2 regions of the Vibrio tubiashii ATCC 19109 genome follow, and region 2 is predicted to be linked to the other one. Evidence: predicted binding sites of a transcription regulator. Region 2 holds the regulator's gene; the other holds the start of a gene.

Region 1 (14,951 bases), 1.6 Mb from region 2:
CTTTACCTTACAGCCATCAAACGCCGCGAGAGCAAAAGATCAGTGTGGTGAACTTAGACAGAAGCCAAACGAGCTACCAATTGGAACGTATGGTTGATGCAACGCCACAGGTCAACGTTGTTCAGCGAGATTACACATTAGAAGACGCACACCAAGCTTTTCTCAATGGTGACGTGAGCGGAATACTCGTCATTCCAGAGCACTTTTATAAAGACTTAATGCTTGGGAAAAGCCCGACACTCTCATACGCTGGAGATGCGTCTTACTTTTTGGTGTATGGCACTATAGTGGAAGGTCTTGCACAAGCCGGCGTAACCTTAGCGGCGCAAACTAAGGTGGCTAAACTGCTCATTGACGGTCAGCCGCTATCAAAAGCCGCCGATCAATATGCCGCGACTAAGCTGAATCTAAAACCAACATTTAACCCGCGTATGGGCTATGTGGATTACGTCGTGCCTGCGGTATTTGTGCTCATTTTGCAACAAACTCTAGCAATGGCAGCAGGGTTAATGGTAGGGACGCAGAAACACGGAACGGGTTACTGGAGTCATACCTCTCCACTAAAACTCATCTCAGTTCGTATGCTGGTTTTAATCGCGGTTTATTACTTATTAAGCATGTACTACTTTGGCGCCAGTTTTTCTATGCATGGCGTTAACCAACTGGCACATGCAACAGAGCTTTTAACCCTGCTACTGCCCTTTTTGATAGCATCTTGTGCGATAGGTATTTGGTTAGGATCAATCACTCCAAGACGCGAATTAGTGACGTTAGTCGTGTTAGTCAGCTCAATGCCACTCGTGTTTAGTGCGGGCTTTATATGGCCAATTGAAGCGATTCCTGCCCCAATGGTTTGGTTGTCGGAACTCTTTCCGAGTACCCCAGCTATTCAAAGTTTCTTGACCTTGAATCAAATGGGCGGCACGTGGCAGAGCATTGGAGAAAACTATACTCAACTTTGGTTGCAAAGCTTGGTTTGGTTCTCTATTGCGCTGTGGAGTCTAAAAAACAGGCTTAAAATCAGATAGCTAGATGCCATTTATTTACAGCTATGGATAGCTCAACTTTTATAAATTGTGCTAATGTGATTACTAAACTGACTACATAAGTGATTGACTGATGCACGATTTAACCACCACTGCTGTCACCGTATTTATGGGTTTCTTCGCCATGATGAACCCGATTGCGAATACGGCTGTCTTCGTCGGAATGACCGGCCAGCAAACTGCGGAGCAACGCAAGCAAACAGCATTTAAAGCGCTGGCAACAGCATTCGCCATTGTCGCTGCGTTTAGTTTTCTTGGTAAAGGGATCTTTGAAGTATTTGGCATAACCCTGCCAGCCCTTCGCTTAGCAGGTGGCATTCTCGTCTTTCTCGTCGGCTATCATATGCTGCAAGGCAACTCTTCGAAGATGCACAGTCATGACAGCGAAGAGGCCGCTCAAGACGGTGATATTGCCATCTCCCCACTTGCCCTACCCATCTTAGCGGGCCCAGGAACCATAGCTACGGCAATGAACTACTCTGCCTCGGGCGATATCTTCAGCATCGTGGTGACGATCGCGGCGTTTGCCTTGCTTTGTCTTATCACCTTTGTCTGTTTTTTGTTTGGCCCCAAACTGGTCGATAAACTTGGTGAGAGTGGAATCAATATCGTCACCCGTTTAATGGGACTGATTCTAACGGTAATTGGAATGCAGATGCTGATTCAAGGCGTGCATGACGCTTATATTCTGTTCCAAAAGTAGCCCCCCTTCTTTCTCTTGATACGCAAGGTACAACTCTTTGCCTTGCGTCATCACTCTTATGACATCACTTTTCTTCCCGTCGTTCCTGCTAAACTTGACCCGTCTATTGGTATAGGGTTTAACTTTAGTGAATCGACCAACGCTTGGAGTTTCTATGCTCACCGTCACTCAACTTGCTAAACAATTCGGTATTTCCCGCACCACTATTTTGTATTACGAGCGAGAAAACCTTCTACTGCCATCTCATCGTTCCGCTAACGGTTACCGATGGTATGGTGAAAAACAAGTTGAAAGACTCGACGCTATCATCTCTTATCGCTCATATGGCCTTTCTATTGCGAGCATCAAGTCTCTGCTAAACAAGCAGGGCCAATCTCAAACTCAACTGTTAAAAGATCATTTCAGTGATTTGGAGAGAGAAATTCAAGCACTACGCAACCAACAAAAAGCGATTGTTGTGTTACTCCAAGAGCCTGAATTACTTAATGAAAACATAGTCAACAAACAGCGTTGGGTTGAAATCATGTCCGCGGCTGGCTTCAATAAAGATGACATGAAGAAGTGGCATCAAAAGTTTGAAGAGATGGAGCCAGAAGAGCATCAAAAATTCCTAGAGTCACTAGGAATTAAGCAAGAGGAAATAGTGAAGATTCGTCAACTGTAACGCAAGATAGCGTGAGAGATTCTTAGCTCTGCTGCATTGCTCTATATAAGAGAGGCCTGCCCGTCAAACAGGCCCGTATACACATTAGATTAACGACTACGATTGACTTTCCGAAAGCCCCATAACAGTGTTAGAAACATTTTTGGCCCCTTTATGAATCTCATCCATAACGGTTGAAACCTCCGTTATTTTCGAGTTCCCTTGTTCAGAAATCGTTGAAACCTCACTCATCATGCCTGTCACCTCATTGATTAAGCCTTGATTTTCTTCGACAACTTTTACAATCTCATCAGTAGATTCTGAAGTGCGAGAGGCAAGCTGTCGAACTTCGTCAGCAACGACAGCAAAACCGCGGCCATGCTCGCCTGCCCTCGCAGCTTCTATCGCCGCATTCAGTGCTAGCAAATTCGTCTGGTCGGCAATACCTTGAATAGTAGAAACAATGTTTTGAATATTTTGGGAGCTGGCATTTAATTGCTGAACTTTCTCAACCGTTTCTTGCGCCTTTTTGGAGACATTCTGTGACACCTCAACTGAGTCCGCTAGTAGTTGGGATCCCTCTTGCGCAATTTGCGCTGTCTCAACTGAAGTCGAATAAGCCACTTCAGAAGCCTCCGCGATTGCTTGGTTGCGTTCGATGCGCGCAGTTATATCACTTGCAAATTTTACAACCTTCACCACTTTCCCTGTTTCATCTCTAATAGGATTGTATGTGGCTTCAATCCAAACGCTCGCTCCATGAGAACTACGTCTCTGAAAAAGACCTGATTTGATCTGTCCATCTTCGAGATCTCGCCAAAAATGAGGGTTGTCTTTGTAAAAATCGTCGAAGCAGAACATTCGGTGGTGTTGCCCAACCACTTGGGAAGAGCTGTAACCGAGTGTGCTCAAGAAATTGGGATTGGCTGAAATGACGGTGCCCTTGGGATCAAACTCAATAATAGCTTGCGACTTATCCAATGCAGAAAACAGTGCATCATTTTTTTGGTTTTTATAGAACATCTCAGTGATGTCTGAAGCAATCTTCGCCACGCTAGACACCTTACCTTCGGAATCGTAGATAGGAAAATACGTTGCCTCTAGAACAATGGTTTCACCCTGCTTGTTCTTTCTCTCAAATGTCCCCTCTTTGGTCACGCCTTTGGCCAAGTCGCGCCAAAAACTCTGATAGGCCGCAGAGCTAATATAACTGTCAGAACAAAAAATCCGATGATGCTTTCCTTTTACTTCTTCTAACGAGTACCCAACAACACTTAAAAACAGTCTACTCGCATCTTGAATGACCCCCTCAGGACTAAACTCTATCCAAGCAACATGCTTTTTGATTGCAGCATAGACATGATCAGAATGGTTAGATGTCTGGGGTGGTTCGTTATTTTTAAAAAACAACATAAATTAACCTTCCTTGGGCAATACACTTACTTATAGTGCTGTAATTATAGTCATCACTCAGATATAAATTATCGAATATCACTGTTTATTGGCGCTGCTTTGACCACTTGCCGAGGCTCAGTAATCGACAAGATGCGCAAGATACGAATTACTAAGAGAAAATAATCGGCACTGCCTTACTGTTTGGGCAAATTAGATTGTTCCCTTTCGCGCGATGATAATTTAGACTGCTTAGGCAATTGATACATTTGAACCAAGGATAGTCGATGAGCTCAAATAACATTCTTAGTCCGACACTGATTGAAAGTGGTCGTGACATACCATTACAAGAGCTACTGTTTGCCAAGCGAGTGTTAGATAACTATTTGTCTGTGGCGCAGGAATCAAGCCCAATTGAGCTACTGGCAGAAATGCGTGAAGCTGCGCGAGGTGTTGAATACTTCAAAACTGAAAGCAACCCATGTGAAGCTAGAAACGTGATCAGCAAAATGTTTGCTGAAATTGAAGCGTCGCAGTCTTTTGAAGATTTTAGAACTCTGGCAAGTAAACCGCGCCAAGCGTTGCATGAACTGATTGAAGACCGCGCTCAACTCATTAAACATGAACGCGGTTTGTTGCTCGCTGCTGGGTATGACTTCTCTAGTATTTGAGTTAACAAGCTATGACTCAGGGCGCCGAACAGGTTTATATACACTGTGCGCCCTTAGATACCCGATGTTTTCCTTCGACAAACCACTAAAAACCTCGCTTTTTCCAAAACTCACCTTCATCTCGCGCATACACGTCAAACGTTTTTTCAGCAATCACCTTATCATTCAACGTGATAGTCATGCGCCATTTGCCAATGTTTGATTCAAACCCGTCAACTGGATCAAGTAACTGAATAGTGTCACCCAGATAAAAATCCCAGTCATTACTTCCGACATGCAAGTCGCCACAAAATGGTTCTAAAGTCTGTCCTTTTTTACCTTTCACTCCAGGATGGGCAATACAAAACTCTATCACTTCACCCTTGGCTTTCTTGATGTTGACGATGAAACCAAATTCAATTTCTTCATCGGCGGGGACTTTGGTCGTGAACTCTTGAATCTTAGGCAAGTGCTTAGATTTGGAATCCCACTCTTTATAAATACCGTAAGAGGTCATCTCTACAACTGGGGAACGCTTTGCCATTCTTGCCACCGTTTTTTCATAGATTTTATCGTGTTAGGCGCAACGCCATGAATGTTGCCGTAATTGTTATGACATTCGAGTACTTCAAATTGGGCTTTAACGCGCTTAGCCAGCTTCAGGTAAGGAACAATTTCCCAGCGTTGAACAAATGTGTTTGAAACAACGACACTGTCACCGTTGAGCAAGGCTTGCTCAGTCATCTGTTGACACCACTGATGAGCCATTGCGATTTGCTCCGGCTGATAGACATATTCGCCGCAGTCGTTGATAAAATACATATCAGCTTCATAGTGTTTGGCATCGATTGTCTTTGCCAATGTGCTTTTACCTGATCCAGGCAACCCTCGAATCAAGGTGAGTTTTAAGGTCATAGTGAGTTTAACTAGTGAGTTCGCGCACGAATATTAATATAAATTGGACCAAATTGGCTATCGACATCTCATTCTGATTGGGTTAAGTTTAGAAGTATAGACGTCCATAAATACGCTTAGGGAGTAAGCTGTGCCAATTAAGATCCCCGATCAATTACCCGCATCTGACGTATTGCGTACCGAGAATATCTTCATCATGCCTGAGTCTCGTGCGTCAACACAGGAAATTCGTCCGCTTAAGGTGCTGATCCTCAATCTTATGCCTAAGAAAATTGAGACGGAAACCCAGTTCCTACGTTTGCTATCAAACAGCCCACTACAGGTGGATATTGAGCTGCTACGCATTGATGATAGACCAAGCAAAAACACGCCTACAGAACACTTAGATAACTTCTATCGTCAGTTTGAAATGGTCAAAGGACGTAACTTTGATGGACTGATCATCACTGGTGCACCATTAGGCCTGGTTCAATTTGAAGATGTGATCTACTGGGAACACTTGCAAACCATCATGAGTTGGGCGAAAGAACATGTCACTTCAACGCTGTATGTTTGTTGGGCAGCCCAAGCAGGCTTGAAGTTACTCTACGATCTGCCTAAACGTACTCGTAAGGATAAGCTGTCTGGGGTATATCACCATAAGATCCACCAGCCTTATCACCCTGTGTTGCGTGGTTTTGATGACACCTTCTTAGCACCACACTCCCGCTACGCTGATTTCTCTCCAGAGTTCCTTGCCGAACATACTGACTTAGATATTCTTGCAACATCAGACGTCGCAGGTGTGTATCTGGCAGCCACCAAAGATAAGCGAAATGTATTTGTCACCGGTCACCCTGAGTACGATTCTCACACCTTACACAATGAGTATATTCGTGACTTAGGTGAAGGCATGGAGCCAGTTATTCCAGTCAATTACTACCCGAATAACAACCCAGATAATAAGCCAACTGCAAGCTGGCGCAGCCACGGACACTTGCTGTTTTCCAACTGGCTAAATTATTGCGTTTACCAACAAACGCCATACGACTTGGATCACTTCAGCGAAGCCAATTTTACTAAAGACGATTAGTACTTGCTCATTTGCTGAGTTTCAGACAAAAGATCTTGGATCTGCTTAGATATTAGAGGGACATTTTGCCAAAGAATAAAATGGCCCTCTTTTTCTACCTCAATCAACTGCTTTGATGTGCCAGTTAATTTTTGAATCGCAAAGATAGAGTTGTCAGGATCTGCGATGGTATCCTCTTTGCCATGAATGATCGTTACCGGAAGCGTATCCAGTACGCGCCAATCTTTACCACTCAATTCATTTAACTCTTCAGCCAGTGGCATCATCTCCCCATTCGATGTCTGCCAATCATTAGACAATGCCCAATTGATAAGCCAAGTATCAGCAATTACGTTGTACCACTTAGGTTCTTCGAGCTTAGGGTCAAAAGCGGGCGCGACCAAAACCATCCCATCAACCCTATCCGGTTGCTGAAGTGCAAGTGCCAAAGCGATAGGCGCTCCGAGCGAATGTCCAACCAATATATTGGATTTATCACTGGTTAGCAGTTCACCGATGACTTGCGCTTGTTTATCGAGACTAGAGACCAAATCCGATGTTGATGCACCATAGCCTAAGCGATCAACAGAGATCAGCTCTGCTTGTTCCTGAAGTGATTCGTTGGCGAGGTAGTCTGCATACGCGGTATGGCTACCTGGAGAGCCATGAATAAACACCACCCTATGACTCGCAGTTGGGTTAGCTATTCTGACAAAAGCAAGGCCATCTTTTGTTTGCTCAACCTCTGCATTTAACTCAGTTGCAGACGAAGGTTTGACTGCTAAACCAATGAAAAAACTTATAATAGTTGTTAGAACTGCCGCTTTGTTTCTCACTCTTCACCTCAGTTGATTACACGGTTATCTGCAAAACATGTCGCATACTTTTCTTATCTCGCTAATCAGACCGGATGAGTTGAGATATACATTCAATCTCGTCTGAGAACTTATGTATTCCTATGAGACTAATCATTCTAATTTCAACCCTATTGCTAACTGGCTGTATGGCTTCTACCCAAATTCAAAATTCTGATGCCCAGCAACGTTCAGAAGCCCGCATTGAACTCGGTATTGGTTACATGCAAAGAGGCGACATGCGCAAAGCACGAGAAAATCTAGAACAAGCACTGAAACACTCACCAAACTATTATCGAGCACAACTCTCTATCGCTCACTATTACGAACAAGTTGGAGAAACTCAATCCGCCGAGTCCTTCTACAAAAAGGCCCTAAAGCGTCACCCAAACAACGGAGATGTACTTAACAACTATGGTACTTTCTTGTGTAAACAGGGGGAATTCACTCTTGCGGACAGGTACTTTAATCAAGCAATCCAGCAACAGAATTACTATTTAACCTCAACCAGTTACGAAAACGCAGCCCTGTGCGCAATGAAAGCACAACAAACAGAGCAAGCCATCAGTTACTTCAAACGCGCCTTAGACTTTGAGCCCGACAGAGTTCGCTCAGCTCTAACACTGGCTGAATTGGAAATTGGAGTTGGTTCATTGGAAGATGCAAGGTTGAGATTGCTTCGATTCCACCATAAGTTTGGGCTGCATAAACCGTCTCTAAAGTTGTTGATTGAATTAGAGCACCGAGCGGGGAATCCAACACTGGCAGAGGGGTATAAGCGCAAGCTAGACAGCATTAGCTAACGCTTTGAGTGGTGTTTTTTTCGACGACTTATCACCCGTGATGCACGTTGAATCTTAAGATATTCTTTATAGAGAATGTAAATAAAAGCAGCGATTCCCAACACAGATAAAAGCGCAAACAGGATTAGAAAACTTTCACAGATCCAAATTGGTTCGCAGGGCATATAAATTTCAAACTCCATATGCCCTCCGTTAAATAAGGTTAACTCTTAAGTTTCAGCCACTTTTGGCGTTCAACTTCTGTTTTGAATGTCCAAGCGATAAAGCGACTTACTTTTTGTCCTTGGCTCATTTCAACCACTTTCACCTCTTTAGCACCCGCTTTTTCGAGGTTTTTTCGCATCCATCGCACATTCTCTTTTTTGGAGATAAGCGTAGAGAACCACAGTACCTGCTGCGCAAAATCACGGCTTTCAAATGCCATGTTTTTTACAAATGCCGCCTCACCACCTGGACACCAGAGCTCTGCTTTTTGACCACCAAAGTTAAGTATAGGTGACGATTTAGCTTTCATTTGTCCGGTAGGTTGCCCACGTTTACTTTTACTGGCCGATAAGTTTTTGATCTTTCTCTCTGTTCCCTGCTGTGCTTCTTCAAGCGACTTATGAAACGGCGGATTACAGGTGGTTACATCATAAAACTCGTTTGGTTTGATGATGTCTTTGAAGAAATGACGGCTATCTTTTTGCAATCGAGCTTCAACGCGCCCACTCAGTACCTTATTCGACTGGGCAATGTGATTAGAATTATCAACTGAAACAGAATCAACATCAGAGCCTACGTAGTGCCAGCCATACTGAGTCGCACCAACGATAGGGTAAATGCAGTTGGCCCCAAGCCCGATGTCTAACGCGCGAACTTGGTTATGTTTAAAGCTTTTACTTTCTTTGGTTAATATCTCAGCGAGACGGTGAATGTAGTCTGCGCGCCCAGGAATAGGTGGGCACAAGTAACCTTGTGGAATGTCCCACTCGGTGACTCCGTAGTGGTAAGCAAGTAATGCTTTGTTGAGTAGCTTAACCGCCAAAGGATCGGAAAAGTTAATGCTCGGCTCCCCTTTAGGATTCTTCACTACGTGCTTTTTCAGCTCTGGTAGAGCCGCTGTCAGCTTTGCGAAGTCATATCGCCCTTGGTGCAAATTGCGCTGATGCAGACCTTTCTGCCCTTTAATCGTGACGACTTTCATCTCGCTGTTATTTGGCGTGTCTTTTTTATCGGCTTTCTTAGATTGAAATTGTTTATTTGGGCGCGTCATAGTTTTATTTTTGTTTGGCAGTTTCTAGATAGATCATAAACAAGCGAGCATCTAACTCAAGTTGATGATAGTCAGGCTCCATATGGCAGCAGAGCTGATAGAAGGCTTTGTTGTGCTCTTTCTCTTTTAGGTGGGCAAGTTCGTGAACCACTAACATTCGAAGCAAAGGCTCAGGTGCATTCTTAAACACACTGGCAATACGAATCTCATTCTTTGATCTAATTTTGCCACCATGAACCTTAGCCACATAGGTATGTAGCCCGAGAGCATTGTTGATAAGGTGAATTTTGTTGTCGTAGATGACTTTGCTCAAAGGCGCCGTCTTCTTCATATAGCGGTTCTTTAGCACCATTGTATATTCAAACAGCGCTTTCTCACTCTTTATGGTGTGGTTGTCTGGATAACGTTTTTCAAACCACGCTGCCAAACGACCCGAATCTACCATTTGAGTTACGGGAGTAACGATATGTTCTGGGTAACCTTGAATATAACGAAGTGCGGGATTCATAGTGACTGTCATGGCGTTGAGCGTAAATAAAGGGGCACAAGTCTACTCTATTCGTACTTGCCATTCACGACCTTTTCATTAAACTCTGCGCCTAATAAACGAGTAGGAACAAACCATGAAACGACTTGTACTGTACGTAAAAGACAAATGCCCTCACTGCAAAGATGCACAGCGCTACCTTGACTCGAAGGGCTATCAGTACCGATTAACCAACGCCAAGATGCAGCGTGGCCGTAAAGAGTTAGACGCAATTGGTGCTCGTTCGCTACCCGTACTTAAGATTGGCGACCGCTATATGATTGGCTGGAACGCAAGTAACTTTGAGAAAATGTACAAGTCAAAGGGTTAATAAAACAGCTTACTAACGAAGTGCGGGTTATCGGTGAGCACTTCTAACTCGGATAGATCATCGAGCACAACTAGGTGCTCGATACCACTCATGCACACCTTGATACACTCTTGCTTCTCTTCGTTACGAGCCGTATCTAATGCTTCACCTTCAATGTAAACACCAGATTTGAGATGCAGCCTTACCGGATAACGGTACATGCACACAATTTCGATATAATCGTAGTCGTTACAGCTAATCATAATCTCCCTCAAATCCTTGTTATCACGCTATAAATGCACAGCCTCTATCTTGTTGCCATCAAGATCACGTACAAACGCTGCGTAGTAGCTTTCACCATACTCTGGCCTTAACCCCGGCTGTCCTTCACAGCTAGCGCCCTGTGCCAGAGCCACACGATAAAACTCGTCAACAGACACTTGGTCAGGTGCATTAAAAGCGATATGTGTTCCGTTGCCAGCATTCGCTCTGTTTTCACTGGGTAATCCAACCCAAAATTCAAAATTGTCGCCATACGCGGCAGCAACATCTTCGATATAATGCGCCCTTTTTATACCCAATGTAGCGAACACCTTGTCATAAAATTCTACGGCTAACTTAACATTAGACGTGCCAACAGAAACATGGTTCAACAGCATTTAGACTTCCTTATATAACAGTCAGTTAAAGTAAAAGATTGGAGCGAACATGAGGCTTATAGCAGCTCGCCTCCTGATCATAAACAAACTCAACTTCATTCCTAATGCTCTCAAGCTTATCTTTCTGATAATGCGACACATAGAGCAGTTGACTAAGGTTTTCTTGCGCTATCAGCTCTAAGGTATTTTTAACTAACCTTCTGCCCAGATAATCTAGCCCTTGATATGGCTCATCCAAAATGAGTAAAGCAGGTTGCTTCACAATCGCTCTGGCAATCAAAAGCAGTCTCTGCTGACCGTATTCCAGTTGTCTGAACGAGGTGTTGGCATACTCACTCATGTGAAGTATCTCCAACCATTCTCGCGCCACTTGAATCTCTTTTTTACTTGGCTGTTGATATAGACCGATCGAATCGTAAAAACCTGACAAAATAACTTCAATAGCTTTGCAACTCACTCGATATTGCAGATGCAGCGCCGAAGAAACCATACCGATGTTCTTTTTAATTTCCCAAATCGACTCGCCTGATCCTCGTTGATTCCCAAAGATTTGAATGTCGTTGGAATAACATTGTGGATGATCGCCGAATATTAGACCTAACAGAGTACTTTTTCCGCACCCGTTCGGGCCTTTGATTTGCCAATGTTGGCCGTTATCGATTCGCCAGTTTAAGTCGGTAAAGATGGTCTTCTCGGTATAAGCGACCTTACCATTACGTATCTCGAATACTGGGTTGTCAAAGTGATGTTCGTGTTGATACCTGTGAATTAAATCCAGCATCTGCTCACTTTGCTGTTGGGATTGAGCTTTAATCTGGCTTATAACAGGGTGAGCTTCCCACTCACTTCGGCCCATTACGCTTTCAAGCTTACCGTGGTTAAACAGTGCGATTTGTTCAATCCAGTCTGGTATGTCTTCCTCGCGATTGAAGGTCACTACCATCTGAGTTGATTTGGCAAGTTGGGTTAAATAATTGGCGAGTGAAGCTCGATGAGCGATATCTAACCCAGTGAATGGGTTATCAAGAACAATCAATTCCGGCTCGGTGGCGAGTGCTCGGGCGAGCATGACGCGACGAGTCTCACCAGTGGAAAGAACTCGAAATCCACTCTGCGCAAGGTGTGACAGATCCAAATCGACAATCAGTTGCTCAGTAAGTGAGTCAGATTGGCATTGCTCAAAAATCAGTGAATATACGCTTGTGCCTTTATCGACTTTGTCTAGAAAATCGGTGTCATCTTTAGCAATTTCTTCTTCAAGCAGTCTCTGCTGCTCAACTAAAGAGACTTGAGCAATCTTGCCAGAGCCCATTTCCAACGACTCTAAAGAGACTTCATATTCTCCACAGAATAAGCACCCTAACGCCGAACCAATATCCCCTTCGGTACTAAATACCCCCCAAGATTGCCCTTCAGCAATTTTCCATTGAGCAATTGCCAATTGGTTCGTGCCAGATTCAATGTCGAGGTTATTGATGCTTATTTGCATAGAATGGTTTCCCTACCCTTCAGTCTAAGTTTATTGAGTAGATCCAAACTACTCCAACTCTTGCCATAGCGCGATAGAGAAACAGCAAAATGTGATATTTGCAGAAACTTAGTAATGCTAAACGTATTGCTTCACGAACTCGATGAAGGTTTTATCGGCTATTGATAGGTAACCATCTTTTCGCCACGCTAGCGCCAAATCAAGCCGAACTCGGTCATTAAAAGGGACGGCAACAACCTCTTTCTCATGTTGTGTCACTAGCTCCAGTAATGCAGTGATGGCAAACTCATGTTTAACGATACTCAAAATCATAGGCAACAAGTTAGTTTCAAACGAAAACTTCATCTCTTTACGGCATTGGGTCGCTTGGTTTTCAATAAAATCTCGATGGAAGTAACCAGGCTTGAACATCACCAGTTCATGGTCAAAAAACTCTTCAAAGCTGATTGATTTCCGCTGAGCAAACTCATGCTCTTTAGACACCACCGCCACCATTTCTGACTGTAATAGATGGTCAGTTTCCAGATCATCAGGTACATTTTCATCGTTGATGACACCAATATCCAGTTCACCATCGAGCAGCATTTGTCGAATTGAACGTGTACCCGCATCAACAAGAGTGAGCTTGAGATTTGGATAACGGCTCTTAAACGCCATCAAGACTTCTGGGAAGAAGTACGAGCCCATCATGCTAGGAGCCCCGAGCCTAACCTCTCCTTTTTCAAGACCCTTTAACTCATTAATGGCTAACTGTGCATCGTCGAGCTGCTGAAGAACCCGCTTTGCGTGGTCGTACAAAACAGTGCCTTCATCCGTCAATGAGACTTTTCTATCTTCTCGTCGAAACAGCTCTACGCCCAAGCTCTGTTCTAGCTTCTTAATTGAAATACTCAGTGCTGGTTGAGCGATGTGTAGTGCTTTTGCTGCATGAGTAAAATTTTCGTGGTCGGCAACCGCAACAAAATGTTTGAGATGTTTCGAGTCCAATCAAATCACCATATAAAAAATATATCAGGTTAATATTTTTAATATATTTTATATATCACCAACGGACTGGTATTTTGCTCACATAACTAAATTCTACTGCCAAAGCCACCTATGATTGAGCTAAAAACCAAACAATATCGGCAAGTTACCTTTAGCCTCGCTTTAGGCTCTTTTCTCGTTTTCTGTAATCTTTACTTGTTTCAACCCATGCTGCCCTACATGGCTCAGCACTTTGAAGTGACAGAAACACAAGTTAACTGGGTGTTCGCAGCAAGTACACTTGCCTTATCTGTCTCTTTAGTTCCTTGGGCGGTGGCTTCGGAATCCATTGGGCGGCGAAACGTCATGCTGCTTGGCCTGATCGCTATGCCCTTTATTGGTTTAGCAATGCTCATCAGCGAGTCGATTGTGATGCTTGTTTTACTTCGAGCTTTGATGGGCATTGCACTAGCCGCTTTTGCGTCTGTTGCTGTGGCCTACATGGTGGAAGAGCTATCAGTCAAAGCGTTCAGTCAGGCCATCGGCGGCTATATTGCGGCTAACTCTTTAGGTGGCATCACGGGGCGTATTGTCGGTGGTACCCTAACCGATGCGTTCGGCTGGCAACAAGCGGTCATCAGCATGGCAGCATTCACTCTGATTGGCGCACTTGTGGTCGCATTTAGCTTGCCTAAGCAAAACAATTTCACTCCGCAGCGGGGCATGCTTCGCTATCACAATCGCGCTGTGGTTAAGCACCTAAAGAACAAAACAATTTGGATCGCGATGTTGATTGGCGGAGTAAACTTCGCTCTGTTTGTTAACCTCTATTCCGTGATGGGGTTCCGTCTCGTCGCAGCGCCGCACAACTTACCGGTCGGTTTAGCATCACTGATCTTCCTTTGTTACCTTTCTGGAACCTTAAGTTCTAAACTGACTTCAGTGTGGAGTAAACGACACCAGAGCGTCTCTGGCATGGTAACAGGAACCGTCATCAGTCTATTAGGTATGCTTGTCGCCTATGTGGATTCCTTAGCCTTTATGATGATGGGATTACTGCTCATTAGCTTCGGCGCATTTTTCACCCACACCTTGGCATACGCCTGGGTCAGCCAGAAAGCCACACACGCAAAAGCTACCGCGACCGCGCTGTATCTTGTTCATTACTATGTTGGGGGCAGTATTGGCGGTTTCTTCTTGATCTACTGTTGGCAACACGGCGGATGGAGCTATGTTATTGCTGGGGGATCCTTACTCTACGCCACTATTTTTGCTCTGTGCCGTAAGCTATCAAAATGGGAAGAGCACAAGCCACAGCTTGAAGATTCTGCTATTCTTGCGCCAAATTCAAAATTGGAAGCAAAATGACCACCAATAGCTCAATCCAAACCGATGTCGAAGAAGTGAAAATCGCCGTTAATCAATGGCTCGATGATGTCGTAATTGGTCTTAACCTATGCCCTTTTGCCGCAAAACCACAACGTAATAAGCAGATCAAAATCTTTGTTAGTGAAGCGACCAAAGAAGAAGCGTTACTTGAAGATATCCTCGCCCAGCTGATGGAGCTAGACGCAACCGAGCCTGCAGAACTAGAAACGACGCTTGTTGCCGTTCCCAATATGTTGAGCGACTTTTACGACTACAACTTGTTTATTGACTGGGTTGAAGCACTCATCCGACAGCAAGAGT
Region 2 (14,951 bases):
AAGGAAGATCGGTACCAAGCAGCAACATACCATCCGCTTGCTTAGTAAATACTAGGTTTACAAATGAGCTTTCACGCTTCTTCTGCTGCCCACTATCGCCAAGCAAAACGATGTATCCGTGCTCCATTGCCGCATCTTCAATTCCTCGAATGATCTCGGTGTAGTAGGGATCACAAATATCTGGAATGATTGCGATGATTGTTTTTGATTCGTTACGACGCAAGTTGCGCGCCAACGAGTTTGGTGAATAACCAGCTTCTAAAACAGCATCTTCGACTCTTTTCCTTGTCGCTGACGATACCTTTTCTGGATTCATTAGCGCTCTAGACACTGTCGCTGTTGAAACTCCCGCAAGCTGGGCAACATCCTTCATTGTCGCCATATTTAATTAACCCTCTTCATTTCCAAATTGGCAGCTCAAACGCCACCTAAGCCTCTAGTTGAAATGCATCTCATCGGTTGAACGGCCAAATTGATGTCGACTTGTAGGCTAAAATACCTATCTTCTCATTTATTTGCACTGAGCAAACGTTTAACTCACACACTATGGCCTGAGAGCAACATATTGCACAAGACCTAGTTTATTCATTTCAAAACACAAAGTTACGGGAGATTTAACAAAATCGGCAGGCAATAGGAGACCTGAATCACAAATAAATGAAAAAGGTGTGAATATGAAGAAACTCAATAGCTACCCGTCGCAGGAAGTCGCAAAAAATGGGGGTAAATTACCATGTAATTAGCTCAGATCTTGTGGCTCAATATCTAAACTCCAGCGCACTTTCTTCGCATTCGGCAACATTTGGATTGCAGGCTTAGCGCTTGCAAGTAACTTTTGCATCACAGGGCGGCTTTGGGTTTGCAGCAGCAGTTGCCAACGATACTTACCCGCGCGTTTTGCTAGCGGTGCAGGTGTCGGACCAAGCACTTGGCAATAATCATCAAACAGAGGATGCGCCTCTAGTGTATGGCGAACCTGGCGAAGAAACTCCTCGACGGGCTGAGAGTGGTTAGCTTCCGCTTTAAACAGAGTCAGAAACGAATACGGTGGTAACTGCGCTAGCTTTCTCTCTTGCAAAGCCGTTTCGGCGAAGTGGCGATAACTCTTAGTTAATAACGCTTGCAGTAGGCTATGTTCTGGGTGGTGGGTTTGCAGCACCACCTCTCCCGGCTTGCTTGCGCGCCCTGCCCGTCCCGCTACCTGTATAAACAATTGTGCCAGACGCTCAGACGCACGGAAATCACTGCTGTAAAGAGAACCATCCACATCTAATAGTGCTACCAGAGTAACGTCTGGGAAGTGATGACCTTTAGCCAACATTTGCGTACCAATCAAGATCTGATACTCACCATTACGAATCGCACCTAGCGCATTCTCTAAGCTGCCTTTTCGGCGAGTGCTGTCTCGATCAATTCGAATGGTTTTAAACTCAGGAAAGAGTTCAGCAAGCTGTTTTTCTAACTGCTCGGTTCCCACACCTACTGTCACCAAGTGCGTGGAACCACAGCCCTGACATTGATGAATAATCGGTTGCTGTGAGCCACAGTGGTGGCAGCGAATTTCATTGCTGTTCTGGTGATAGGTATAGTAAGCATCACAGCGCTTACATTCCGCAATCCAACCACATTCATGACACATCAACGCTGGAGAAAAGCCGCGTCGGTTTAAAAACAGCATCACTTGGTTGCCTGCCTTTAAATGGCGGCGCATTTCGGCGATGAGTGGCGCAGAAAGACCACTTTCTAGATATAGCCCTTTAACATCGAGCACTTTGTTGGTCGTTGGCGTCGCCGCTCCCGCTCGGGAAGAAAGCACTAAATGATGGTACTTACCACTCAAGGCGTTATGTAGAGTTTCTAAAGCTGGCGTGGCTGAGCCAAGTACAATGGGGATCTGCTCTTTGTTGGCACGCATCACTGCCACATCACGCGCATGGTAGCGCAGACTATCTTGCTGCTTATACGAAGCATCATGCTCTTCATCAACAATGATAATGCCAAGGTTGGCAAAAGGCGTGAGCAGTGCAGAGCGAGTACCAATCACAATGCCAGCGGCGTTATCACGCGCGCTAAGCCAAGCGTTAAGTCGCTCTGTATCATTTAAACCAGAGTGCACTACCTCAACTGGAACATTAAAACGTTTTCTAAACCGGTTAATGGTTTGCGGCGTTAACCCTATCTCGGGCACAAGAACTAGCGCTTGCCTGCCTTGCTCAAGCACAGGCTTAATCAGGTTGAGGTACACTTCCGTTTTACCAGATCCCGTTACCCCCTCTAACAGGTAACAAGCGAAACCTTCATTACTATTCACTGTCGCAATCGCCACCGCCTGCTCAGAGTTTAGCTTTGGCTTATCGACATCAGCTTCAACGTCATGTTTCCACTCACGAATCACTGGTCTTTTTTCTATCGATTCAATCCAGCCTTTTTCCGCTAAGGTCTTTAGCACAGATGAACTGATCTCTTCATCGACAAAACGCTGATGCGGAATCGAGCCTGACTCCAGCATATGCATCACTTTGGCTTGTTTAACCGCGCGGCCGAAACCCGCCATCAATTGGTCGCGACCACTCGCGGTGAGCTGCCATTCCACCAGCGTCGCGAAATCAGCGTCTTTACCTTTTCGCAGTGCACTTGGCATGGCATTAAACAAAGTGTCACCAAGCGGATACTGGTAAAACTGACTACACCAAAAGAGTAAGGAGTAGAGCTTTTCAGGCCACACAGGCTGGTTATCCAACACATGCTTAATCGGCTTAAGCTTATCAAGGCTGAACTCTGACTCATTCACCAACGCGGTGACAATGCCAACCAGAGTTTGACGACCAAAAGGGACAGAGACACGCCCACCTATGATAGGAAATAGGTGGTTAGGGATCTGATAATCAAACTGTTTGTCGAGAGGCACAGGCAATGCCACGCGCGCAATTGTTGGTCGCATAATAGGCTATACAGCTAAGTGAGAGGTTACGTAGGCTAGTCTAAGGGAAAAGCCTAGCAGTGGAAAGAGAGCGTGATTCAAGCATCAAGAATAACTTAGGCTAAAAAAGTAGCGATTTCGGGTCTAAACTGGTTGATCCTAAGTCAGGTATTCATTACTATATCGCGCCTTAGTGATATGGCTAGCTTTACAGCAGCGGTATCCGAAAAGGTTTTTTATTAACTACGTGTGGTGTCCGGCTTAGAATCGGATAGCGACACGGCCTATATTTAGAGGTTCTCCCATGAAAGCTGGTATCCACCCAGAATACAAAGCAGTAAAAGCGACTTGTTCTTGCGGTAACTCTTTTGAGTTCAACTCAACTCTAGCTAAAGAGTCTATCCACCTAGACGTATGTGACAAATGTCACCCATTCTACACTGGTAAGCAACGTATCGTTGATACAGGCGGCCGTGTTGATCGCTTCAACAAGCGTTTCGGTGCTCTATCAAGCAAGAAATAATTTCTTCTTAGCCGAATCTAAAAAGGACGCTCAGGCGTCCTTTTTTGTTATCTGTCACTCACGCAATATCCATTTTGCAGAGTAATCTATTATTAATTTTAATATTCTCTAGCCATATCTCTGTTCATCTGGTCTTATCTCCAGTCATTTACTACTTTTTATTGCTTCGGCTCGCATTCTGACCTAGGCAGCTTGACTTAGTTACTCTAGAATGGATTTCCCCATTCCATATAATTATTAATGAGTACCTACACCTATGTCAGACGACAATCGCCAAGAAGTATCCCCAGAAGAACAATTTCGTCAGCAAGCTTTGGATTATCATGCTTACCCAACTCCAGGTAAAATTGCAGTCGCACTAACAACACCAGCAGAAACGGCTAAAGATCTTGCTCTAGCCTATAGCCCTGGTGTAGCAGAGCCTGTACGTGAAATCGCACAAAACGCTGACAACGTCTACAAGTACACATCAAAAGGCAACATGGTTGCTGTTATCTCAAATGGTACGGCGATTCTTGGTCTTGGCAACTTAGGTCCTCTAGCATCTAAACCTGTAATGGAAGGTAAATCGCTGCTTTTCAAACGCTTTGCGGGCTTAGATTCAATTGATATTGAAGTAAAGCACCGTACTATCGAAGAGTTTGTCGATACCGTTGCTAACATCGCCGATACTTTTGGCGGTATTAACTTAGAAGACATCAAAGCGCCAGACTGTTTCGAAATCGAAAAGCAGTTGATTGAGCGTTGTGATGTACCTGTTTTCCACGATGACCAGCACGGTACGGCGATTGTTACCGCGGCAGGTATGCTTAATGCCATTGAACTTCAAGGGAAGAAGTTAGAAGACGCAACGATTGTGTGTCTCGGTGCAGGTGCAGCAGCAGTAGCATGTATGGAGCTACTGATTAAGTGTGGCGCGATGCGTGAGAAAATCTACATGCTTGACCGTAAAGGTGTTATCCACACTCGTCGTGACGATCTTAACGAATACAAACAGCTATTCGCCAACAACACCGATAAGCGCACACTAGAAGACGTTATCGAAGGTGCTGACCTGTTCCTTGGTGTATCAGGCCCTAACCTACTCTCACCAGAAGCTCTTCAGTTGATGGCAGACAAACCTGTGGTCTTTGCGTGTTCTAACCCAGATCCAGAGATCAAACCTGAACTTGCTCACGATGTACGTAGTGATCTGATCATGGGTACTGGTCGTAGTGATTACCCTAACCAAGTGAATAACGTGCTGTGTTTCCCATTCATCTTCCGCGGTGCGCTAGACGTGCGCGCAAGTGAAATTAACGATGAGATGAAACTGGCAGCGGTTGACGCTATTCGCCAACTAGCGAAAGAAGAAGTGCCAGCTGAAGTCCTAGCAGCTGCTGGCGTTGATGCTCTGTCGTTTGGTCCTGGCTATATCATTCCAAAACCAATGGATTCGCGTCTACTACCTCGTGTTGCTAAAGCCGTTGCTCAGGCCGCTGTTGACTCAGGTGTTGCTCGCATTGAAATGCCAGAAAACTACATGGCCGAATAAATTGGCTGAGTAATCTCTTCAAGAACGAAAAAACCGCTGTTAAGACAGCGGTTTTTTTTAATTTCAGTTTCGTCAGCGTGCGAAAATTAGGTGCGACTATTTTTATTATTCGTCGAAAGATTCGAACTCAATTCCCATCTCTGTCATCAGTTTTTTCACTTCAGCAGGAAGATCGTCTGGGCGGTCTTTACGTAAATCTTCATCGGTCGGCAGTGGCTGCCCGGTATATGCATGCAAAAAAGCTTCACACAATAGCTCGCTGTTTGTTGCGTGGCGCAGGTTATTAATCTGGCGGCGGGTACGCTCATCAGTCAAAACCTTTAATACTTTCAATGGAATAGAAACTGTAATCTTCTTTACTTGTTCGCTTTTCTTTCCATGCTCAGCATATGGGCTAATGTATTCGCCATTCCAATCTGCCATTGCGCACCTTTCGTTATTTTTTATGGTTGAAAATAGAATCCCTAATTTTAGCGGTATTTATAGCCACAAGCAAAGACATATAGACGTCTAGAAGTGTTGACGTCCACAAAAATGATAAGTAAAGTGGAAAGGTATGGGATTGGAATAACATATATCTAACAAGATAAAGGTATAGCGTATTCCCAAATAGAAGTCACTAAAGTTCGAAAGGAAACACTTATGAGCACCCGCAAACCAGCCACAATCGCGGTACGTACTGGTATCGAGTCCGACACTCAACATCACGCAGTTGTTCCACCTATTTACCTCTCGACAAATTATGGCTTTCCTGCCTTTGGTGATGTACCAAAGTACGATTACACCCGCTCAGGCAACCCAAACCGCGGACTACTCGAAACTGCTCTGTTTGAACTTGAGTCAGGTAAGGGCGCGGTCGTGACCAACTGTGGTACTTCGGCACTTAATCTATGGGTATCCGCTTTCCTTGGCCCAGATGACCTTATCGTCGCACCGCACGATTGCTACGGTGGTACTTACCGTCTATTCAATACCCGCGCAAATAAAGGTGATTTCAAAGTTCTATTTGTTGATCAATCTAACGAACAAGCTTTTGCCGAAGCCCTAGCTAAAAAGCCTAAACTGATCCTATTGGAAACACCATCTAACCCGCTAGTTCGTGTCGTCGATATCGCGGACGTATGTGAGAAAGCTAAACAAGTTGGCGCTCTAGTGGCTGTCGACAATACCTTTTTGACACCTGTGTTCCAAAAGCCTTTAGACCTTGGCGCCGACTTTGTTATTCACTCGACCACCAAGTATATCAATGGCCACTCTGATGTTATTGGCGGTGTTGTCATTACCAAAACCGAAGAACACGCGGAAGAACTAGCTTGGTGGGGTAACTGTATTGGTGCAACAGGCACACCATTTGATAGCTACATGACATTGCGCGGCATCCGTACTCTGGGGGCACGTATGAAGGTGCATGAGGAGAGCTCTCGCCAAATTTTAGACTTCTTACAGACCCAAGACTTAGTCGGTAACATCTATCATCCTAGCCTGCCTGAGCATCCAGGCCATGAGATTGCTAAAAAGCAGCAAACTGGCTTTGGTTCTATGCTCAGCTTCGAATTCGCGGGTAGCTTTGAACAACTTAAATTCTTTGTTGGTGAACTAGAGCTTTTCTCACTTGCTGAATCTCTCGGCGGTGTAGAGAGCCTAATCTGTCACCCTGCTTCAATGACACATAGGGCAATGGGAGAGGAAGCACTTGCAGAGGCTGGTGTTTCCCAACAACTGCTGCGCCTGTCGGTTGGGCTTGAAGATGCAGAAGATTTAATTGCTGACCTTGAACAAGCTTTCGCAAAAGCTAAGGAAGCCTTCTAATGTCTACTATTCAACGTCAACTCCATAAGTTTGGTGGTAGCAGCCTTGCCGACCCTGAGTGCTACCGCCGTGTCGTCGGTATCTTAAAAGAATACTCACAACCAGAAGATCTGATCGTTGTTTCTGCCGCAGGCAAAACCACCAACCGCCTGATTGCATTTCTCGAAGCCCTCAGCAAAGATGGCCGTATTGCTCACGAAGAACTTCAAGCACTGCGCCAGTTTCAAACCGAGCTGATTGAAACGCTTATTGAAGGAGAAGTAAAACAGCAGCTACTCGCTACTTTAAATGATGAGTTCAGTACCTTGGGCGAGTTGACTTATCCGCTCAACGAAGCAGAGAAAGCAGCCGTTTTAGGTCATGGCGAAGTGTGGTCTTCACGCCTATTGGCAGCGCTGCTCAATCAACACTCTCTACCTGCTGTGGCTCAGGATGCTCGCGCATTTTTACGTGCTGAAGCGGGCACTCAGCCTGAAGTCGACTTTGGTGCTTCTTACCCGCTCACTAAAGAAGTATTAGTGCAACACGCTCATCATAGAGTGGTGATCACTGGCTTTATGGCTCAAGATAGCCAAGGGCATACGGTGTTACTAGGGCGTAATGGTTCTGACTATTCAGCAACCGTTATCGGCGCGCTGGCAGAAGCGAAACGCGTAACGATTTGGAGTGATGTAGCAGGTGTATACAGCGCGGACCCAAGGTTAGTATCAGATGCCTGTCTTCTACCGTTATTACGCTTAGATGAGGCCAGTGAGCTTGCTAGACTTGCTGCCCCTGTACTGCATAGCCGTACGTTACAACCCGTCGCTCAAAGTGCGATGGATCTACATCTTCGTTGCAGCTACCAACCAGAATCTGGTTCTACACGCATAGAACGTGTGCTTGCCTCTGGTCGCGGTGCAAAAATCATCTCATCACTAGATGAAGTGCTATTAATTCAACTCAATTTCACCTCTGGTCATGATTTCCAACGAGTCGAAAATGAGGTACTTGCAAGCCTCAAGCGAGCACAGCTTGAACCACTGACTTATGAAGCTCAAGCAGACCAACATTGCTTACGTCTCGCTTACACAAGTGAAATAGTGGGCGGCGCTTTAGAGTATCTACAAGATGCGGCAATTGAAGCGGAGATTAAGCTTAAAGAAGGTTATTCGATGGTAGCAGCGGTAGGAGCTGGCGTAACCAAGAATGCCAACCATTGCTATGGTTTCTACCAGCAACTGAAATCTTCACCTGTCGAGTTTATTTCAGAATCATTGTCCGGGCTTAGCTTAGTTGCCGTTTTACGCACAACCGATACTAAACCCTTGGTTAAAGCTATTCATAGCCAATTGTTCCAAGCCCAGAAACGTGTCGCTATTGCCCTGTGTGGTAAAGGCAATATCGGCTCAAGCTGGTTAGAACTGTTCACCGAGCAAAAGAGCGAACTTGAAAAGCGTCATGGTATGAACTTTGAGTTAGTGGCTGTGATTGATAGCCAAACTTATTGGTTCGACCCGAAAGGAATTGATGCAAGCCAAGTTGGTGCTCATTTCGATGACGAAGCGATTAGCCACGAAGGAAACGACTGGATTGAAAAACTCGGTGCTATTCAAGGCTATGATGATCTTGTTGTGTTGGATGTGACTGCCAGTCAAACCTTAGCCCAACGCTACTTAGAAATTGCGGAGCAAGGCATGCACTTGATCTCGGCAAATAAAGTCGCGGGGTCAGCTTCTAGCCAATACTACCATCAGGTTCAAGACGCCTTCGCAAAGATCAATCGTCACTGGCTTTACAACGCTACCGTTGGTGCAGGGCTGCCAATTAACCACACAGTTCGAGACCTACGAGAAAGCGGCGATGACATTATCGCATTATCAGGTATTTTCTCAGGCACCCTCTCGTGGCTATTCCAGCAATACGATGGCAGCGTTCCTTTTGCTGAGCTGGTAGACCTAGCGTGGCAGCAAGGCTTAACTGAGCCCGACCCTCGCAGCGACCTAGACGGTTCAGACGTTATGCGTAAACTCGTCATCCTAGCGCGCGAGTCAGGCCTTACATTGGAACCAGAAGCGGTAAAAGTTGAAAGTTTGGTACCTACAGAGCTCGCTGAGCTATCCCTAGATGAATTTCTTGATAAGAGTGCGCTATTAAGTGAACTGCTCGCAGAGCGCCTTGAGAAAGCTCAGCGCGAAGACAAAGTGCTTCGTTATGTCGCAAGATTAGAGAAAAATGGTACTGCAACGGTAGGTGTTGAAGCGCTAAGCAAAGAGCATGCTCTAGCGAACTTACTGCCATGTGACAATATATTCGCTATCGAGAGTAAGTGGTATAAAGACAATCCACTTGTTATCAGAGGCCCTGGCGCAGGCAGAGAAGTCACCGCAGGTGCGATTCAATCTGATTTGAACCTCCTCTCAAGTTTACTCTAACTCACAAAGGCGCTGATCTCCTCGGCGCCTTTTTACTTTATTCTCTTTCAATCCCATATCAATTTACTTCAACTAAACTTGAAGCCAGCTCATGATTAAGTTGAAAAATATTCATAATCACATTATTGACATTAAATCGTATTCAATACATTCTGTAGACATATAGACGTCTAAACGTCGATTTGGAATTTTAGAGTTTTATGGCACGGAGTGGCCACAGGGAGAGTAAGATGGGATACACGCACGCAGGTCATATCGACGCCTTAAATCAGAATATCGCCGAACTGTCTGACAATATCAATGTGTCATTTGAGTTTTTTCCACCTAGTAGCGAAAAGATGGAAGAAACACTTTGGAACTCTGTGCACCGCCTTAAGACTCTACAACCAAAATTTGTTTCGGTTACCTATGGTGCTAACTCCGGTGAGCGAGATAGAACACACTCGATTATCAAAGAGATCAAAGATCAAACAGGTCTAGTTGCCGCGCCGCACTTAACCTGTATTGATGCATCACGTGAAGAGCTTGTCCGAATCGCTGATGACTACTGGGCAAATGGTATTCAAAGTATTGTCGCGCTGCGTGGTGATATTCCCCCAGGTGGTGGTAAGCCTGAAATGTACGCTTCTGACCTCGTCACTTTGCTAAAAGAGCGCCATGACTTCGATATCTCAGTTGCTGCTTTCCCTGAAGTTCACCCTGAAGCAAAAAGCGCTCAAGCTGACCTACTTAACTTAAAACGTAAGGTAGATGCCGGTGCGAACCGAGCTATCACTCAGTTCTTCTTTGACGTAGAGAGTTACTTGCGATTCCGTGACCGCTGCGTGGCGGCAGGCATTGATGTAGAAATCGTTCCAGGTATTTTACCAGTTTCGAACTTCAAGCAAGCTTCTCGCTTTGCAGCGCAGAACAACGTTAAAGTTCCGGGATGGATGGCTAAGCAGTTTGAAGGTTTGGATGATGATCCAACAACAAGGCAGCTTGTTGGAGCAAGCCAAGCAATTGACATGGTGCGTACATTGAGCCGTGAAGGGGTTAAGGATTTCCATTTCTACACCCTCAACCGTGCGGAAATGACTTACGCCCTGTGCCACACTTTAGGCGTTCGTCCTAAAGCATAGGTAGTATTCCAAAATGACCAATTACTGCTTGGTCATTGTTGTCCCCAGAAAGCAAAAAGGCTGAACCAGAGTTCAGCCTTTTTAAATACGAGTAGTGATTACTCTACTTCATCCATTTTACCAAGTAGGTTACGGATGCGCTCTTGCCAAGCAGAGTGCTCTTGCTGCATTTGCTGAGCTTTTTGTTCTAGCTCTTCACGGTTACTACGTAGTTCGTTTGCTTCAGTCGCTAGCTTTTCTTTCTCTTCTTTCAGTTCTTCAACTTCCATTTGTAGAAGAGCAATTGTATCTACTGCAGTTTGGATTTTTGCTTCTAGTTGTTCTAATACTTCAAAAGACATCTTAGCCTACCTATCTATTATTCGGAGAAGGTTTTGGTCACCTATGTTCCAAAACCATTTGCAACCATTCTACTCAGCCGAGAGCGGATAAACACGCCCTATATTGTAGTTTTTTTGCCATTCGATTAAAAAAACAGCGTAAATTGACAATGGTCTTACATCCCTCAAGCGAGCGACATCTATTTGTTAATTTAACCTGTTAGATTGATCCAGTTCAATGCCTGTTCGAGCAAAAAGGCAAACGTTTCCTTTCTGATATGATAAGATCCTGCCGCTTTTGTTTTTCTCTCTTTCCTAACACTTTGGAGTCTTCATGAAACGCGATTTAGCAATGTCATTTTCTCGAGTTACCGAGGGTGCAGCTTTAGCAGGTTACAAGTGGCTTGGCCGCGGCGATAAGAACGCAGCAGATGGCGCTGCGGTTGAGGTCATGCGCAGCTTACTTAATAAAACCGAGATCAGTGGAGAGATCGTGATCGGTGAGGGCGAAATCGACGATGCGCCAATGCTGTACATTGGTGAGAACGTAGGTACTGGTGGAGATGAGGTAGACATCGCGGTTGATCCTATTGAAGGCACACGTATGACTGCAATGGGTCAATCTAATGCTCTAGCAGTACTTGCAGCTGGTGAAAAAGGCAGCTTCCTTAAAGCTCCTGATATGTACATGGAAAAGTTAGTTGTTGGCCCTGGTGCAAAAGGCTGTATCGACCTCAATAAACCACTCAAAGAGAACCTAGAGAACATCGCGCAAGCGCTGAACAAGACTTTAGATACACTGGTGGTCATTACCCTTGCAAAGCCTCGTCATGATGCTGTGATCGCAGAAATGCAGGCAATGGGTGTTCGCGTCTTTGCTGTGCCAGATGGCGATGTTGCTGCTTCTATCCTAACTTGTATGCCTGATAGCGAAGTGGACGTTATGTACTGTATCGGTGGTGCTCCTGAAGGTGTTGTTTCAGCGGCTGTCATTCGTGCACTGGATGGTGATATGCATGGTCAACTACTGCCTCGCCATGAAGTGAAAGGTGATAGTGAAGAAAACCGCATCTATGGCGCTGCAGAACTTAAACGCTGTGAAGAAATGGGCGTAAAAGCTAATGTCGTACTTAAGATGGAAGATATGGCACGTAGCGATAACGTTGTATTCTCTGCAACAGGCATTACTAAAGGAGACCTACTAGAGGGTATCTCTCGCCAAGGTAATATCGCTACGACTGAAACTCTGTTAATTCGTGGTCGATGCCGTACTATTCGTCGTATTAAATCGACTCACTACCTAGAGCGTAAAGATCCTGAAGTAAGAGATATTATTCTTTAACAGGTGAACATCAAAATCATAGAAGGTCAGCAGCTGCTGGCCTTTTTTGTTTGGTAAAGAAGCAGGAGGTGGGAACGGAGTTCGTCCTACGAAGAACTGGAGAACTGGAGAACTGGAGAACTGGAGAACTGGAGAACTGGAGAACTGGAGAACTGGAGAACTGGAGAACTGGAGAACTGGAGAACTGGAGAACTGGAGGATTGTGTCTTTTAGGGGACGAGTCCTGTCAACGCCTTCTAAACCATCGGCTCTACCAACTTAGTATCAACACTCACCTCTCGCAGGGCGAAGCCCGCTCCCGTTTTCCCGAAACGAAGTGTTCCATAGGGCGTAGCCCGTTCCACTTTCCACTAAACGCAAGAAGCCCGTTGCGTCAGCAACGGGCTTCTAAAACGACGAAAGCCTAGTCGTAAGACTAGGCTTTCTAAATAAGTGGCTGACGGCCGGGCTTGCGGGCAAGCGGGACTCGTTGGTCGCAGAGCAAAATAATCCCGTAGATACAAAAAGACCTCAGCATTGCTGCTGAGGTCTAGAATAAGTGGCGGAGCGGACGGGACTCGAACCCGCGACCCCCGGCGTGACAGGCCGGTATTCTAACCAACTGAACTACCGCTCCGCACTGGTTAGACTCTAAGTCTAAATTTAAAGCCTGGCGATGTCCTACTCTCACATGGGGAAGCCCCACACTACCATCGGCGCTAATTCGTTTCACTTCTGAGTTCGGCATGGAATCAGGTGGGTCCAAATCGCTATGGTCGCCAAGCAAATTCTTAATTCGGAAAGCTGTTTTAAGTTCTGTAATTACACATTCAAAGTTCTTGCTTTGAGTCCATCAAAACCCTTTGGGTGTTGTATGGTTAAGCCTCACGGGCAATTAGTACAGGTTAGCTCAACGCCTCACAACGCTTACACACCCTGCCTATCAACGTTCTAGTCTCGAACAACCCTTTAGGACCCTCAAGGGGTCAGGGAAGACTCATCTCAGGGCTCGCTTCCCGCTTAGATGCTTTCAGCGGTTATCGATTCCGAACTTAGCTACCGGGCAATGCGTCTGGCGACACAACCCGAACACCAGAGGTTCGTCCACTCCGGTCCTCTCGTACTAGGAGCAGCCCCCTTCAATCTTCCAACGCCCACGGCAGATAGGGACCGAACTGTCTCACGACGTTCTAAACCCAGCTCGCGTACCACTTTAAATGGCGAACAGCCATACCCTTGGGACCGACTTCAGCCCCAGGATGTGATGAGCCGACATCGAGGTGCCAAACACCGCCGTCGATATGAACTCTTGGGCGGTATCAGCCTGTTATCCCCGGAGTACCTTTTATCCGTTGAGCGATGGCCCTTCCATACAGAACCACCGGATCACTATGACCTGCTTTCGCACCTGCTCGAATTGTCATTCTCGCAGTCAAGCGGGCTTATGCCATTGCACTAACCTCACGATGTCCAACCGTGATTAGCCCACCTTCGTGCTCCTCCGTTACTCTTTGGGAGGAGACCGCCCCAGTCAAACTACCCACCAGGCACTGTCCTCAACCCGGATAACGGGTCTAAGTTAGAACATCAACACTACAAGGGTGGTATTTCAAGGACGGCTCCACCGATACTGGCGTACCGGTTTCAAAGCCTCCCACCTATCCTACACATGTAGGGTCAATGTTCAGTGCCAAGCTGTAGTAAAGGTTCACGGGGTCTTTCCGTCTAGCCGCGGGTACACTGCATCTTCACAGCGATTTCAATTTCACTGAGTCTCGGGTGGAGACAGCGTGGCCATCATTACGCCATTCGTGCAGGTCGGAACTTACCCGACAAGGAATTTCGCTACCTTAGGACCGTTATAGTTACGGCCGCCGTTTACCGGGGCTTCGATCAAGAGCTTCGACTTACGTCTAACCCCATCAATTAACCTTCCGGCACCGGGCAGGCGTCACACCGTATACGTCATCTTACGATTTTGCACAGTGCTGTGTTTTTAATAAACAGTTGCAGCCACCTGGTATCTGCGACTCTCAATAGCTCCATCCGCAAGGGACTTCACCGTCAAGAGCGTACCTTCTCCCGAAGTTACGGTACCATTTTGCCTAGTTCCTTCACCCGAGTTCTCTCAAGCGCCTTGGTATTCTCTACCCGACCACCTGTGTCGGTTTGGGGTACGATTCCTTACAATCTGAAGCTTAGAGGCTTTTCCTGGAAGCATGGCATCAATGACTTCACTACCGTAGTAGCTCGACATCGTGTCTCAGCCTTAAAGAGAGCCGGATTTACCTAACTCTCAAGCCTACGCACTTGAACCTGGACAACCGTCGCCAGGCCCACCTAGCCTTCTCCGTCCCCCCATCGCAATTGTAAGAAGTACGGGAATATTAACCCGTTTCCCATCGACTACGCCTTTCGGCCTCGCCTTAGGGGTCGACTTACCCTGCCCCGATTAACGTTGGACAGGAACCCTTGGTCTTCCGGCGAGGAGGTTTTTCACCCCCTTTATCGTTACTCATGTCAGCATTCGCACTTCTGATACCTCCAGCAGACTTTACAATCCACCTTCAACGGCTTACAGAACGCTCCCCTACCCAATACGATAAATCGCATTGCCGCAGCTTCGGTTTATAGCTTAGCCCCGTTACATCTTCCGCGCAGGCCGACTCGACTAGTGAGCTATTACGCTTTCTTTAAATGATGGCTGCTTCTAAGCCAACATCCTAGCTGTCTAAGCCTTCCCACATCGTTTCCCACTTAGCTATAATTTGGGACCTTAGCTGGCGGTCTGGGTTGTTTCCCTCTCCACGACGGACGTTAGCACCCGCCGTGTGTCTCCCGGATAGTACTTACTGGTATTCGGAGTTTGCAAAGGGTTGGTAAGTCGGGATGACCCCCTAGCCTTAACAGTGCTCTACCCCCAGTAGTATTCGTCCGAGGCTCTACCTAAATAGATTTCGGGGAGAACCAGCTATCTCCAGGTTTGATT

What was found. The regulator MetJ, encoded in region 2, represses methionine synthesis genes. The targets are predictions, from matches to a motif close to TTAGACNTNTANANGTCTAA.
Region 1: metA (homoserine O-acetyltransferase MetA) is a predicted target of MetJ. The motif match lies at 5,438-5,457, and genes of this name have one in related genera.

The regions. Positions count from the first base shown of each region.
Region 1 is NZ_CP009354.1:1,496,172-1,511,122, reverse strand. Features, by position in the region: gene IX91_RS06900 (ABC transporter permease) at 1-1,028, shown strand, start outside; gene IX91_RS06895 (MarC family protein) at 1,120-1,749, shown strand; gene IX91_RS06890 (MerR family transcriptional regulator) at 1,904-2,413, shown strand; gene IX91_RS26985 (methyl-accepting chemotaxis protein) at 2,510-3,805, opposite strand; gene IX91_RS06880 (hypothetical protein) at 4,072-4,455, shown strand; gene IX91_RS06875 (DUF3859 domain-containing protein) at 4,541-4,978, opposite strand; gene IX91_RS06870 (ATP-binding protein) at 4,954-5,349, opposite strand; gene metA (homoserine O-acetyltransferase MetA) at 5,480-6,421, shown strand; gene IX91_RS06860 (alpha/beta fold hydrolase) at 6,418-7,236, opposite strand; gene pilW (type IV pilus biogenesis/stability protein PilW) at 7,359-8,057, shown strand; gene rlmF (23S rRNA (adenine(1618)-N(6))-methyltransferase RlmF) at 8,260-9,312, opposite strand; gene IX91_RS06840 (M48 metallopeptidase family protein) at 9,317-9,820, opposite strand; gene IX91_RS06835 (glutaredoxin family protein) at 9,936-10,169, shown strand; gene IX91_RS06830 (Rho-binding antiterminator) at 10,166-10,411, opposite strand; gene IX91_RS06825 (VOC family protein) at 10,439-10,807, opposite strand; gene modF (molybdate ABC transporter ATP-binding protein ModF) at 10,833-12,296, opposite strand; gene IX91_RS06815 (LysR family transcriptional regulator) at 12,414-13,283, opposite strand; gene IX91_RS06810 (MFS transporter) at 13,395-14,630, shown strand; gene IX91_RS06805 (DUF1415 domain-containing protein) at 14,627-14,951, shown strand, end outside.
Region 2 is NZ_CP009354.1:3,073,046-3,087,996, forward strand. Features, by position in the region: gene cytR (DNA-binding transcriptional regulator CytR) at 1-382, opposite strand, end outside; gene priA (primosomal protein N') at 740-2,941, opposite strand; gene rpmE (50S ribosomal protein L31) at 3,225-3,443, shown strand; gene IX91_RS14085 (malic enzyme-like NAD(P)-binding protein) at 3,700-4,977, shown strand; gene metJ (met regulon transcriptional regulator MetJ) at 5,083-5,400, opposite strand; gene IX91_RS14095 (O-succinylhomoserine (thiol)-lyase) at 5,620-6,786, shown strand; gene IX91_RS14100 (bifunctional aspartate kinase/homoserine dehydrogenase II) at 6,786-9,200, shown strand; gene metF (methylenetetrahydrofolate reductase) at 9,431-10,321, shown strand; gene zapB (cell division protein ZapB) at 10,420-10,662, opposite strand; gene glpX (class II fructose-bisphosphatase) at 10,976-11,983, shown strand; tRNA gene IX91_RS14120 (tRNA-Asp) at 12,523-12,599, opposite strand; rRNA gene rrf (5S ribosomal RNA) at 12,631-12,746, opposite strand; rRNA gene IX91_RS14130 (23S ribosomal RNA) at 12,837-14,951, opposite strand, start outside.